3 regions of the Thioalkalivibrio sp. ARh3 genome follow, and region 3 is predicted to be linked to each of the others. Evidence: predicted binding sites of a transcription regulator. Region 3 holds the regulator's gene; each other region holds the start of a gene.
What was found. The regulator FliA, encoded in region 3, starts transcription of late flagellar genes. The targets are predictions, from matches to a motif close to GCTAAAGTTNNNNNNNNNNCNGCCGATA.
Positions count from the first base shown of each region.

Region 1: C995_RS0105860 (methyl-accepting chemotaxis protein) is a predicted target of FliA. The motif match lies at 2,595-2,622, and genes of this name have one in related genera.
Region 2: C995_RS0108110 (flagellin) is a predicted target of FliA. The motif match lies at 3,255-3,282, and genes of this name have one in related genera.

Region 1 covers NZ_KB897948.1:221,086-225,510, forward strand. The annotation lists gene dapD (2,3,4,5-tetrahydropyridine-2,6-dicarboxylate N-succinyltransferase) at 1-290, shown strand, start outside; gene C995_RS0105855 (ArsC family reductase) at 283-636, shown strand; gene C995_RS0105860 (methyl-accepting chemotaxis protein) at 1,337-2,572, opposite strand; gene C995_RS0105865 (DEAD/DEAH box helicase) at 2,752-4,017, opposite strand; partial or broken gene C995_RS14470 (PAS domain-containing methyl-accepting chemotaxis protein) at 4,373-4,425, shown strand, end outside.
Region 2 covers NZ_KB897949.1:250,298-254,722, forward strand. The annotation lists gene C995_RS0108100 (flagellar protein FlaG) at 1-347, opposite strand, end outside; gene C995_RS0108105 (flagellin) at 418-1,641, opposite strand; gene C995_RS0108110 (flagellin) at 1,908-3,173, opposite strand; gene C995_RS0108115 (sulfotransferase) at 3,507-4,425, opposite strand, start outside.
Region 3 covers NZ_KB897949.1:131,087-135,511, forward strand. The annotation lists gene C995_RS0107560 (chemotaxis protein CheA) at 1-637, opposite strand, end outside; gene C995_RS0107565 (protein phosphatase CheZ) at 716-1,492, opposite strand; gene cheY (chemotaxis response regulator CheY) at 1,596-1,976, opposite strand; gene C995_RS0107575 (RNA polymerase sigma factor FliA) at 2,036-2,797, opposite strand; gene C995_RS0107580 (MinD/ParA family protein) at 2,794-3,618, opposite strand; partial or broken gene flhF (flagellar biosynthesis protein FlhF) at 3,778-4,425, opposite strand, start outside.

The DNA of each region.
Region 1 (4,425 bases), on a different contig from region 3:
TCGAGGACAACTGCTTCATCGGCGCTCGCTCCGAGGTGGTCGAGGGCGTGATCGTCGAGGAAGGCGCGGTGATCTCCATGGGCGTGTACCTCGGCCAGTCCACCCGCATCTACGACCGCGAGAACGACGAGATCCTGTACGGCCGCGTGCCGGCCGGCGCGGTGGTGGTGCCGGGCAACCTGCCGTCGAAGGATGGCAAGTACTCGCTGTACTGCGCGGTGATCGTGAAGCGCGTGGACGAGAAGACCAAGGCCAAGGTCGGCCTGAACGCCCTGCTGCGCGATGTCTGAGCGGGCCCTCTACGGGATCGCCAACTGCGATACCGTGCGCAAGGCACGCCGGGCGCTGGATGCGGCCGGCGTGGACGTCCGCTTTGTGGACTTTCGCAAGGACGGGCTCGAGGAGGCGCAGTTGCGCCGCTGGGTGGAGGCCGTTGGCTGGGAGACCCTGGTCAACCGCCGTGGTACCACCTGGCGCCAGCTGCCCGAAGAGACACGCGAGGCCATCGACCAGGAGCGTGCGATTGCCCTGATGCTGGAGCATCCGGCACTGATCAAGCGTCCGGTGATCGAGCGTGGTGACGACGTGTACGTTAGCTGGAATGCGGCGACCGCGCGTGAGCTTGGGGCTGGCTGACCGTTTCTAGCGGGCTCCAGCGTTCGTAGCTCTCGCCTGGTACGTTTTGGCTGGGCCTGGTTCGGCATCGGGGGTTTACGTGCCTTCGTCCGGCCGCCTGCCTGCGCTGTTTCGCCAGCGCGCCGCGAGGTACTTTCTTGCTTGCCCAAGAAAGTACCCGTCGAGGCGCACCCGGATTCCGCCCGGGGACCTTGCTCCAGGGCCCTCGGGCCGGCGGCGCTGAAACTCGCTGCGCCTTTGGCTTCGCTCAGACAGTCAGCGCCCCCGTTTTTATTTTGAATCGTCCGTCCCGAGGACCCTTCCGCAAGGGGCTTCATACGGGGGGATGAAGGTCAAGACAACGGCGGTCCTGATGTTTGTGCGAATGGCTGGAGGGAAGGTGTTCCGACATCCGGGCACGCGCGGCCTTCGGCCTGGCGTGCCGCGCCCGCAAGCGGGCGCCGGACCCCATCGTAGGATGTGATGAGCGCAGCGAATCGCATCAGGGGTTGCCCCGGCGTCAGAATGGTGCGTTTCGCTTCGCTCAACGCACCCTACAGCTCTGGGCTTATGAAAGGTGCGGGAACACCGACGGTTTTACCTTCCCTCCCGAAATGAGCCCCTTGTGGAGGGCGTGACAGGCCGGACGAAGGCACCGTAAACACCAGACGACGAACCAGGCCCCGTCACAACGAAGGTGGCAGGGGGCAGGCCCCGGGTGTCAGGCGGGTTGCTGGCGGAAGCCGGCTACCTCGGCCTGCAGGCGTTCGGCCAGGCCTTCCAGGGCCTCGACGGCCTCCTGCATCTCGCGGGCGCCTTCGGCGCTGCGTACCGCGATGTCGTTGATGTGGTGGACATTGCGGTTGATCTCCTCGGCGACCTGGCTCTGCTCCTCCGTGGCCGAGGCAACCTGGCGCGTCATGTCGTCGATGGTGGTGACGGAGTCGTGGATGTATTCCAGCGTCTCTTCCGCCTCGCCGGCCTTACTGACCGATGCCTCGGCCTGCTGCTGACTGACTTCCATCGCCTGTACGGCCTTGCCGGCCGCGCCCTGCAGGCGCTGGATGATCTCGCGGATCTCGCCGGTGGAGTCATTGGTGCGCTGGGCCAGGTGGCGCACCTCGTCGGCGACCACGGCGAAGCCCCGTCCCGCCTCGCCGGCACGGGCGGCCTCGATCGCTGCGTTGAGGGCCAGCAGGTTGGTCTTCTCGGCGATCTCCTCGATCACCTCGAGGATGGACCCAATGTTGTCGGAGTCACCCTTGAGTTCGTCGATCACGGTGCTGGCCTTGCGGATCTCACTGGCCAGCGCATTGATCGAGCCCTGGGTCGCCTGCACCACGTTGCGCCCGCCCTCGGCCGCGCGGGTGGCCTGGCCGGCGCTCTCCGCCGTGCTCTGGGTGTTGTTGGCCACCTCCTGCACGGTCGCGGACATCTGGTTCATCGCGGTGACGACCTGCTCGACGTCCGAGCGCTGCTCGTCGGTCTCGCGACTCAGTCCGTTGCTGCGGCCCTCCAGCTGGCGCGCCGAGGCGGCGATCCCGTCCGCCGCATCCGCCACCTGCGTGATCAGGCCCGACAGACGCTCCATGACCGCGTTGAACGCGGTACTGGTACGGCCAATCTCGTCTTCGGTCGTGATCTCCACCCGATGGCCAAGGTCGGCCTGTCCGGAGGCGATGGCCTCCAGCCCCGAGGCCAGCCGCTCCAGTGGCCGAACCAGCATGTTGGCCGCGAACCAGCCAATCGCCAGCGCGACCAGAAAGGCGACCACCCACAGGCCCCAAAGGAGCCACCACAGCTGATCGACCAGCGCCGCGTCGACATTCGCCGCCAGGTCGCCCTTCATCGTATGGAAGGTCACCCCGCCCATGATCGAGAGCGGGATGGTGCTGACGAGAATCACGAGGACAATAAGCTTGAGGCGCAGGCCGCCGTTCGTTAGAAGCCGGTTCATGGGGTCCCTCCTTTCCCCGCTGTAACGGCCGGGGCGGCCGGTACTTGATAGCGCCCATCTTCCCGGTGGCGACGACAAGAGCAGGTGATCCGGATCAAGTCCGGCGCAGGTTCGCAGACACAAAAAAGCCCGCGTCCCCATGGGAGACGCGGGCGGGTCTTGCCGTTAAGAGAGCGGTCCTAGCGGCCGCGTGCAGCCCGGTTGCCCTGGGGCGCGCGGCCCTGGCCACCACCGCGATGGCCGCCGGGCTTGCCGCCACGGCCCTGGCGCGGCTTGCCATTACGCGCGCCGCCACCCGGCTTGCCACCACGGCGATGGCCATTGCCATCATTGGCGGCCGGCTTCGGGGCCGCGAAGCCGTCGGTTTCGATGCGCTCGATCGGTCGCTGGATCAGGCGCTCGATGCCCTTTAGGAGCTTCAGCTCTTCGCCATCCACCAGCGACAGCGCAGCACCGGCGGACCCGGCACGCCCGGTGCGGCCGATGCGGTGCACATAGTCTTCCGGCACATTCGGCAGCTCGAAGTTGACCACCTGCGGCAGCTGGTCGATGTCCAGGCCGCGGGCCGCGATATCCGTGGCGACCAGCACCGGCACGGCCCCGGTCTTGAACTGCTTGAGCGCCTTGGTACGGGCCGCCTGGCTCTTGTTGCCATGGATCGCCTCGGAGGGCACGCCGTCCTGCGTCAGCTTCTGCGCCAGGCGGTTGGCTCCGTGCTTGGTGCGCGTGAATACCAGCACCTGGCCCCAGTCGTTGGTGCGGATCAGGTGGCTCAGCAGCTCGCGCTTGCGGCTGCTCTCCACCAGATGCACCGTCTGCTGGACGGTCTCGGCAGCGGTGTTGCGCGGGGCCACGTCGACCTCGGCCGGCTTGTTCAGCAGGCTCGACGCCAGGGCACGGATCTCGCCGGAGAAGGTCGCCGAGAACATCAGGTTCTGGCGCTTTTTCGGCATCAGGGCAATCAGCCGGCGAATATCGCGGATGAAGCCCATGTCCAGCATGCGATCGGCCTCGTCCAGCACCAGGATCTCGATACCGGAGAGGTCAATCGTCTTCTGGCTGGCATGGTCCAGCAGGCGACCCGGGGTGGCCACAACGATATCCATCGGGCCCCGCAGCGCCTTGATCTGCGGGTTCATGTTCACGCCGCCGAAGATGGTCATCGACTTCAGCGACAGGTGGCGACCGTAGGTACGGACGGAATCATGGACCTGAGCGGCCAGCTCGCGCGTCGGCGTCAGGATCAGGGCCCGCGGACGCCCCGGCTTGCGCTCGGGCGCCGGGCCATCGGTCAGTCGCTGCAGGATCGGCAGGGTAAAGCCGGCGGTCTTGCCGGTCCCGGTCTGGGCAGCGGCCAGCAGGTCACCACCTTTCAGGACTTCGGGGATCGCCTGGGTCTGGATCGGGGTCGGCGTCTTGTAACCGGCCTGCTCCAGCGCACGCATAAGGGGTTCGGCCAACCCAAGGTCGGCAAAAGAAGAAACAGAAGACATTCAATACTCCAACGGCTACCCGCCGCTCGTACTCGAGGGGCACCCATCGGGGTATGACGAAATCGGGGGGACGGGAACCGAGAGGGTTCCGGATCAGTGAACGGACGCTGACGGGCGGGGCGTTCGGTGCCGACAGTGTACGCGATTCTGCCTCTATGTCCATCAGCATATTCGCCCAACGGAATAAATCTCGCTTTCCAAGGAACGCTGGACTATGCTCCGGCCACAACGAAAAACCGGTGCCCACGAAGTACCGGAACGACCGGCGCGGCGAAAGAGCAATCGGTCAAACGGGGGATGGCCAGCCATGAAACGCAACCTGCCGATCTCGGGGAACGAGGTCGCCTACCCGGCCTCGGC
Region 2 (4,425 bases), 120 kb from region 3:
TCGGCGTCCATCACCGTAATGACGGTGCGGCCCGTGGAATCATCCACACTGAACTCCAGCGAGCGCTGGCTGTTCTGCAGATAGGCGTTGATCGACTCGACCACCGGCTCCAGGTCCTCCGCCGCCACCGGAGCGGTACCCTCGCGACCGGTTGACCCGGAAGCGTCCTGTCCCGATCCGGAAGGGGTGCCGACGGGCGCGGCATTCTCTTGCCGTTCCACGGGCATGCCGCGGCCGCGCGTATCCACCATGCCGGATGCAGCGCCTTCTCCCGCGGATCCCCCGGATCGCGACGGCTTCGGCACACTCGCCGACCCGGACAGATGGTTGTTGATCATGTCAGTCATGGAAGGGCCTCCCTGGCCACCCCGGTGCCAATACAGGCCCCGGGGCGCGCCTCATGCCGTCAAGAACAGTCTACTGCAGCAGCCCCAGCACGTTCTGCGGGACCGCGTTCGCCTGGGAAAGCACCGAGATGCCGGCCTGCTGCAGCACCTGCGCCCGGGTCAGATCCGCCGTCTCCGCGGCAAAGTCCGCGTCCATGATGCGCGAGCGCGCATCCGACAGGTTCTCCGCCCCGATCTCCAGGTTGGAGATGGTGCTCTCGAAGCGGGTCTGCACCGCCCCCAGCTCGGAGCGCAGCGAGCTGACCTGAGCCAGCGCGCCATCCAGCGCACCGATCGCCTTGGTCGCGTTTTCGCGACTGGTCACACTGATGTCGGTGAGGCTGATGTGCTCCTTAACCGCGGAATCGAACATGGTTGGGTTTCCGTCACCGTCGGTAACCGTACCGCCGGAGACCTCAAACCCGTCGGTATCGAACGCGGCAGTAATCGACACCGTCGTTTCGCCCTGGTCGTTCACGCGGATCGAGGCGTCCAGACCCGCATCGCGGAACTTGTCGGCATTGTCGTCGTCGAGGCGCGCAACCTGACTGATGGCGGCATTGATGGTCCGGACCACATCGTCGAAGGTCTCCGCCCCGCTGATGTCGATTCCGGCCGCGTCGATGCCGTCGATATCCGACGCAAACGTCGAGATCGCCACGCTGTCGATCTCGATCTGGATGTGCCCAGCAAACCCTTCGACATCCGAGGCCTTCACGGCATTATCCCCGGCAACTTCTTGCGCCCCCAGCTGCGTGGTCCGCGCGTCGACATTGCTCACCGAGACCATCTGCCCCTGGTTGGCCCCCACCTGGAAGAACAGGTCCGCGGCCGAGCCGTCCAGGATGTTCTGGCCATTGAACTCCGTGTTGTTGGCGATCCGGCCGACCTCGTCCATCAGCTGCTGGACCTCGTCGTTCAGCGCCTGACGGTCGGAGGCCGAGTTGGAATCGTTGGCGGCCTGCACCGCCAGCTCGCGCGCCCGCTGCAGCGAGTCGCTGACGGTGTTGAGCGCACCCTCCGCGGTCTGCGCCAGCGAGATGCCATCATTCGAGTTGCGCACCGCCTGATTCAGACCGTTGATCTGAGTGGTAAAGCGCTCCGAGATCGCAAGCCCCGCCGCATCGTCCTTCGCGCTGTTGATGCGCAGCCCCGACGACAGGCGCTCCAGACTCTGGGCCAGCGCGCTCTGGGAGTTGTTCAGATTGCGCTGGGCATTCAGCGACATCACGTTGGTATTGATGACCTGAGACATGGTTCTTTCTCCTCGTTCCATGCAGCCCCGTAACGGGGGCCAACCGCGCGGATAGTGTTCCGCTCCTGCCCTCGGTAACGGCCGGGCCCCATCAGACTTGAGCCCGGCGCGCAAATTTTTTCGCTCCTCGACAAATGCCTTGGAATTCGCCAGCCCGCGCCGCCATCGCCCGCACACAAAAAGGCCCGCCCCGGACACTCCGGGGCGGGCCTGGCAACGGGGCGGCAGGCTACTGCCACCCTGTCACGACCGCAGGTGCGCGCCCGTTACTGCAGCAGCCCCAGCACGTTCTGCGGCACCGCATTGGCCTGCGAGAGCACCGAGGTGCCCGCCTGCTGCAGCACCTGCGCCCGGGTCAGGTCCGCGGTCTCCGAGGCAAAGTCCGCATCCATGATGCGCGAACGCGCATCCGACAGGTTCTCCGAGCCGATCTCCAGGTTGGAGATGGTGCTCTCGAAACGGGTCTGCACCGCCCCCAGCTCGGAACGCAGCGAGCTGACCTGATTCAGCGCACCATCCAGCGCACCGATCGCCTGCGTCGCGTTATCCCGGCTGGTCACGCTGATATCGGTGAGATCGATCGGACCCGAGGACTGCCCATTGCCGCCGTTGTCGTCAAAGAACGCGGTCGGGTCGTCGCCTTCCACAGATCCATCCTGATCCACACTGAAGGAGCTATTGAAGTCACCGGTAATGGCGATCCCCTGATTGCCTTCATCGTCCACACGGACAGAAGCCTGCAGGCCCGCGTCCTGGAGCGCTGCAATCTCTTCTGCCTCGGGCGCAGTGCCCCCTTCACTATCATCAGGGCCCGACGCGATCTCGGTATTGATCGCGCGGACGACATCCTCAAGGGAATTGACGTCATATTGCCCGGAGTCTGACCCGAACTGGACGGTCACTTCGGCCAGTGCTGCGCCTTCGTCATCCTGAACCGTTATTGCGATGTCGCTCATGCCATCGAAATCAAAATCTTCCAGGTCCTCGGCGGAGAACATGCCCGCACCCACCACTTCCTGCGAACCCAGTTGAGTGGTACGGGCATCGACGTTCTCGACCGACGTCATCTGGCCCTGATTCGCGCCCACCTGGAAGAACAGGTCCTCGGCCGACCCGTCCAGGATGTTCTGCCCGTTGAACTCGGTGTTGTTGGCGATCCGCCCGACCTCGTCCATCAGCTGCTGGACCTCGTCGTTCAGCGCCTGACGGTCGGAGGCCGAGTTGGAATCGTTGGCGGCCTGTACCGCCAGCTCGCGCGCCCGCTGCAGGGAGTCGCTGACCGTATCCAGCGCCCCCTCGGCGGTCTGTGCCAGCGAGATACCGTCGTTCGAGTTGCGCACGGCCTGGTCGAGGCCATTGATTTGAGTCGTGAATCGCTCCGAAATCGCCAGACCCGCCGCATCGTCCTTCGCGCTGTTGATGCGAAGGCCCGACGACAGGCGCTCCAGCGACTGCGAAAGCGCACCCTGCGAGTCGTTCAGATTGCGCTGCGCATTCAGCGACATCACGTTCGTATTGATCACCTGGGACATGTCGTTCTCCTTCCTCTGCTTGCTGGCAGTCATTGCCGCTCGAGCGGTAATGCTGTGTTCGAGATCGCCTCTCGCCCCCGCTAACGACCAGCCCCCGGCAACCTTTAACCCCAAAAAGCAAAAAAGTTTTGTCACCTTGCGGACACGGCGGGCGCGCATAGGACGCAACCGGGTCGTGACCCGACCCGCCGGCGGCCCTCGCACCGCGGGAACACCGCCTGCCCTGGCCGTTCCTGCCAGCACGAATCGATCCCTGGCCGCGCCGTCCGGACTCTCGCGCCCCCGAGCAACGGGTTCAGCAACCGTCGGACATCCAGGGTCTTTTCCAGGGGGTTACGGATCCCCCGCGAACACCCGCGACCGGGCCTGCTCCAGGGCCCGCTCGAACGCGGGCCGGTAGTCCGCGTATTCCTCCCCGATCCGGGCAAAAGCCGGATTGACGCGCGAACGACGCCTGCCACTGCCGGCCACGCCAACCTGTCCGGGATCCACGGTCTCGCCGTATGCATCTGCACACGGGTCTTCCCAGGCGAGACCGTGGTCAGAAAGGACCCTGCGCGTATGGGTATCCGGCGCCTCCAGAAAATCTCCATACCGCACGCGTTGCACACGGTCAGGGAAGAGATTCTCCCAATGGTCCACTAACCGGTGATAGACCAGGATGTATTCGGCAATCGTATCCAGGGCCCATGCATACGGTAGCGCGCGGGCAAAACAGCGCATGTAAATCGCCATGGCGGTGTCCACCGCGTCCCGTTCGCAGAAAATGACACGGGTATCGGGGTTCAGGGCCATCAACGTCCCCACGTGCAGGACATTGCTGGGATTGGTCAGGAGGTAGGCTCGGATGCTGTCGTCTCTCGGGTCGCCCCAGATCGCATCCATGCGGGCCCTGAGTCTGCCCAGTTCGTCGCCGCCAATACGCCGCAGCCACAGCGGATATCGCTGGCGCACATCCTTGGGGAGCTCGGCCAATAGCTCCTGCAATGCGCCCAGTTCGCCGTAATTGCAGATCCGAGAATGCTCCGAGAGCGCCCCTTCCAGTAGCGATTTCCCGGAACGGGGCGGCCCCAGGACGAGCGTCAGCGGACGGGGTGATACCTCCGGGCCATCGAGGCCGTTCTTCCATTCGGCGGAAAATATCTTCTCGCTGGCGGCAACCAGGCGAAGAAGTCCCCCATTGCGTACCCCCTCGACCTGCTTGTGGATCACCCTGGCCCGCAATTCATTGCCTTTTTCGAAGGCCGCGAAC
Region 3 (4,425 bases):
CAGGAACATCCGCCGCACCGGCACCCTCTACCGCCTGCGGGGCCCCCTCTCCGTGCAGCGTGTCGAGCAGGGCCTCGAACTCGTCATCGGTGATCTCGTCATCTGCACCTACCAGACCCGACTCTTCGCCTCCGTCTTCACCCGTTGCCATGGCCGTGGCTTCCACCTCGGCGGGGGGTGCCGGTTCCGGCTCGGGGGATTCGTCCGCTGCCGGGGCAGCCTCTGATTCGGAATCGTCGGCCACGTCCTCGTTGTTGGCCATCTTCCGCAGATCTTCGACCAGGTCCGCCTCCGCGGGTGTCGGATCGACCCCGGAGCGCAGGTCGCCGAACATCACGTTCAGCGTATCCAGCACCCGGAGCATCGTGTCCATCAGGTGGCCATCAACGCGGCGTTCCCCATTGCGCAGGAGGTTGAACACGTCTTCCGCGTGATGGCAGACCGTCACCAGCGCATCGAGGCTGAGGAAGCCCGCGCCGCCCTTGATGGTGTGAAAGCTGCGAAATACCGCGTTGAGCAGATCCCGGTCATCGGGATTCTGCTCCAGGTCGATCAGCTGCTCGTTCAGCCCTTCGAGCAGTTCCCCGGCCTCGATCAGGAAGTCCTGAAGGATTTCGTCATTGGGGTCGATGGCCATTCGGTCTCTCCGTTCCGGTGAGGCTTGCCGTTGTAGGGTGGGTCCAGGGGAGACGCCGATTCAGGAATCGGCGGTTGTCTAGAAGCCCAGACTGGACAACAGATCGTCCACCTCGTCCTGTCCTTCAACGACATCCTGGCCGGAATCTTGAGTCTTCGGCACCGCAGGACCGTGACCGCGTCGATCGCCCTCGCGCCGATCGGCGTTGTCGTCCAGTGTTTTCTCCGCGGCCTCGATCGCTTCCATGCGCCCACTGGACAGCCGGATCAGCGAGACCAGGTTCTCCTCGAGATCCGTTACGAGCTGTATCACCCGCCGGATCACCTGCCCGGTTATATCCTGATAGCTCTGCGCCATCAGCACTTCCGACAGCAGGCGCCGGAGCTCATCGGTGTCGTGGCTGGCTTGCGCAAAGAACTCGTCCAGATCGCGCGCGAATTCGCGGAACTCATCCACCGACAGCTGGCGGTTGCGAAAACGGGTCCATTTGGCGGTCAGTTCGCCGGCCTGCTGGCTGAAGGACTCGGCGATCGGGAGGCTCGTTTCGATGGCGGTCAGGGTTTCATGCGCCGCTTTCTCGGTCATGGTGACCACGTAATTGAGGCGCTCGCGAGCATCCGGGATCTCCGCCTGGGTCAGTTCGACCAGTCGCGAATCACCACGGAAACTCTGCAGGGCCTCATGAAGGTCACGCGTCAGCTTGCCGAGCTCGTCGAACAGTTCGCGATCATACGGACGCGCAAGGTCCTGAATCAGCGCTCGCGCCGTGACGTCATCCCCTGCTTCAAGCACCTGAACAAGCTCGCGCGCGCGTGCGAGCTGCTGATCCCCCACCGGTTGTTCCTGGTCTGTCATCCAAAGCCCCTTGCTCGCTCCTCATCCCGGACGTACCGACCGGGACTGCCCCCCCTGGCCGAGGCTTTGCTCGTGCCCGAGGATCCCGCCTGCCATACCCCGATTACCCCTGAGATTCAATGCGTTCGAAGATTTTATCGATCTTTTCCTTGAGCGTTTCAGCGGTAAAAGGCTTTACCACGTACCCGTTTACGCCCGCCTCGGCCGCCTCGACAATCTGATCACGCTTCGCCTCCGCCGTCACCATCAGTACCGGCATCGTCTTCAGCTTCTCGTCGGCGCGCACCGCCCGCAGCAGGTCGATGCCCGGCATATTGGGCATATTCCAGTCAGTGATCAGGAAGTCGAAGTCGCCGTTCTGGAGCATCGGCAGGGCCGTGCTGCCGTCATCGGCCTCATGCGTGTTGTTGAAGCCGAGATCACGCAGCAGGTTCTTGATGATCCGCCGCATCGTGGAGAAGTCGTCCACGATGAGAATTTTCATTCCCTTGTCCACAGGTCACTCCGGGATTAATTATGCATGTGGGTACTAGAGCGTGGCCGTCAGAATAACTGCAAAGCCTCGCCATCTTCGAGCCAGGAACCCAGACGTGCGCGCAGCCGGATCACGGCCTGACTGCGGATCTGGCTGACGCGCGACTCGGTCACGCCCAGCACCGCGCCGATCTCGCGCAGATTGAGTTCCTCGATGTAATAAAGCGAGAGTACCAGGCGTTCACGCTCGGGCAGATCACCCAGCGCGGCGGCCAGCTCTTCGCGAAACTCCCCGGCCTCGATCGTCCGCGAGGGCGAGGCCTCCGCCCCCTCGATCACCCGGTCGGCATCGCCGTCGGTGCCGCCCAGATCGTCCAGCGCGAACAGATGGGCGCCGGCATGGTCCTGCAGCATCGTGTAGTACTCGTCGATCGGGACTCCGAGCTCCTCGGCCACCTCGACCCCGCGTGCCGCGCGCCCTTCCCGGGCCTCGACCGTCTGGATCGCCTCGGCGATCTTGCGGCTGTTGCGATGCACCGAGCGCGGCGTCCAGTCGCTGCGCCGCAGCTCATCGATCATCGCGCCGCGGATACGGATCCCCGCATAGGTGGCGAAGGTCGCGCCCTGCCCGCCCTCGAACTGCCGCGCGGCCTCCAGCAGACCGATCATGCCCGCCTGGATCAGGTCATCGACCTGGACCGAGGCAGGCAGACGAGCCATAAGATGGTGCGCGATGCGGTGCACCAGCTCGATATGCTCCGCAACACGCTGCTCGTGGCCGGCCGCGGCGACGCTTTCGTAGCCTGGTAGTCGATTACGCGGCGACATCATGCGCTCTGCAGCATCCGTTCGACAAAGAATCCGACGCCACCATCGGCGCCGCGACCCACCGGCCAGCGATCGACCGTGCGGGCAAGCTCGGTAAAGGCCTTGGCCGCCGGGCTGCCCGGATACTGCTGCACCACCGGCGCCCGCTTCTGGACGGCCGTGCGCAGATTCTGGTCCATCGGGATGTATCCCGCCAGGTCCAGGATGACCTCCGGCAGATAGTTGCCACAAACCGTCGCGAGCTTTTGCAGCAGGCGCTCGGCTCCGGCTCGGTCCTGCACCATGTTCGTCACCAGGCGGAAACGCCGCAAACCATGGTCCCGGTGCAGGACCTTGATCAGGGCATACGCATCGGTAATCGACGCCGGTTCGTCACAGACCACCACCAGGGTCTCCTGGACGGCCCGGCAGAAGGTCGTCACCGACTCCTGCAAACCCGCTGCGGTGTCCACGACGAGTACGTCCAGCGGTTTCGAATACGCGCTGAATGCATGAATCAGCCCGTTGTGCTCCACCTGCGAGAGGTTGGCCATCGCGGCGATCCCCGACGCCGAAGGGACGACCTTGATCCCTTCGGGACCCTCCACCAGGATCTCCTCCAGCCCTTCCGCCTGTCCGGTTACCAGGTCATGCAGCGTGCGCTCCGGTCTCAGCCCGAGCAGCACATCGGCGTTCGCCAGCCCAAGATCGGCATCGAACAGCATCACCTCGCGACCCAGCCGGGCAAGTGCGACGGACAAGTTGACCGAGACATTGGTCTTGCCGACACCGCCCTTTCCGGAAGCAACGGCGATGACCTTCAACGGTGGATTAGTGCGTGGCATAGCGTCCCTTCCCCACTGGATGAATCATTTCCAGGGCCCCGCCATCCGGCGTCCCGCGCGCCGACGCCACGTGGCTGCGCGTGCCGGCGAGCTCCGCGAGCGTCTGATCAGTCCATCGTTCATCGCGCGAGGCACCACGCGCAGGACGCTCTTCTTCACCGAGCGCACGCCGCGTCAGATCCCCCGTCTCCACCCGGTGGAAATCTTCCGCGATGCGTTGACCATCGCTGACAAACGTGAGCCCAAGGTGCTGGTCGAGCAGTACCGACAACGTCTCCCCCAATTGTTCGGCCTCGTCGAGTTTGGTCAGCACCAGGGCCGATGGCTCCGTCTTCCGGAACGCCTCCAGCACCCTTTGCAGTGCCGCCGCCTGGGTGGTCGCGGAGACGACCAGCCAGCTCTCGCACCGGATACGGTCCGGCCAGCCGGCGAACAGCGACTCGTCGCCCACCGCCGCAGGTGCCTGCCCCGCCGTGTCGACCAGAATCAGGTGCCCATCCTCGGCTCGCCCGGTCATCTCCCGCAACTCGCGCGCGCCCTGCAGCACCCGCAGTGACACCCCTGCCATCTGCGCGAAGGCCTGCAGCTGGCGTGTCGCACCAATGCGCTGCGCATCCAGGGTGACCAGCGTAACCGAATCCGGCCCCATGCGGCGGATCTGGCGCAACGCAATCCGCGCAAGCGTGGTGGTCTTGCCCACGCCCGTAGGCCCCACCAGTGCCAGCACGCCCCCTTCGTCGAGGATATCGGGATGGCGCGTGGCAATTGCGCCCGACAGGCGTGCACGCAGGCGCTCCCAGGCCTGCT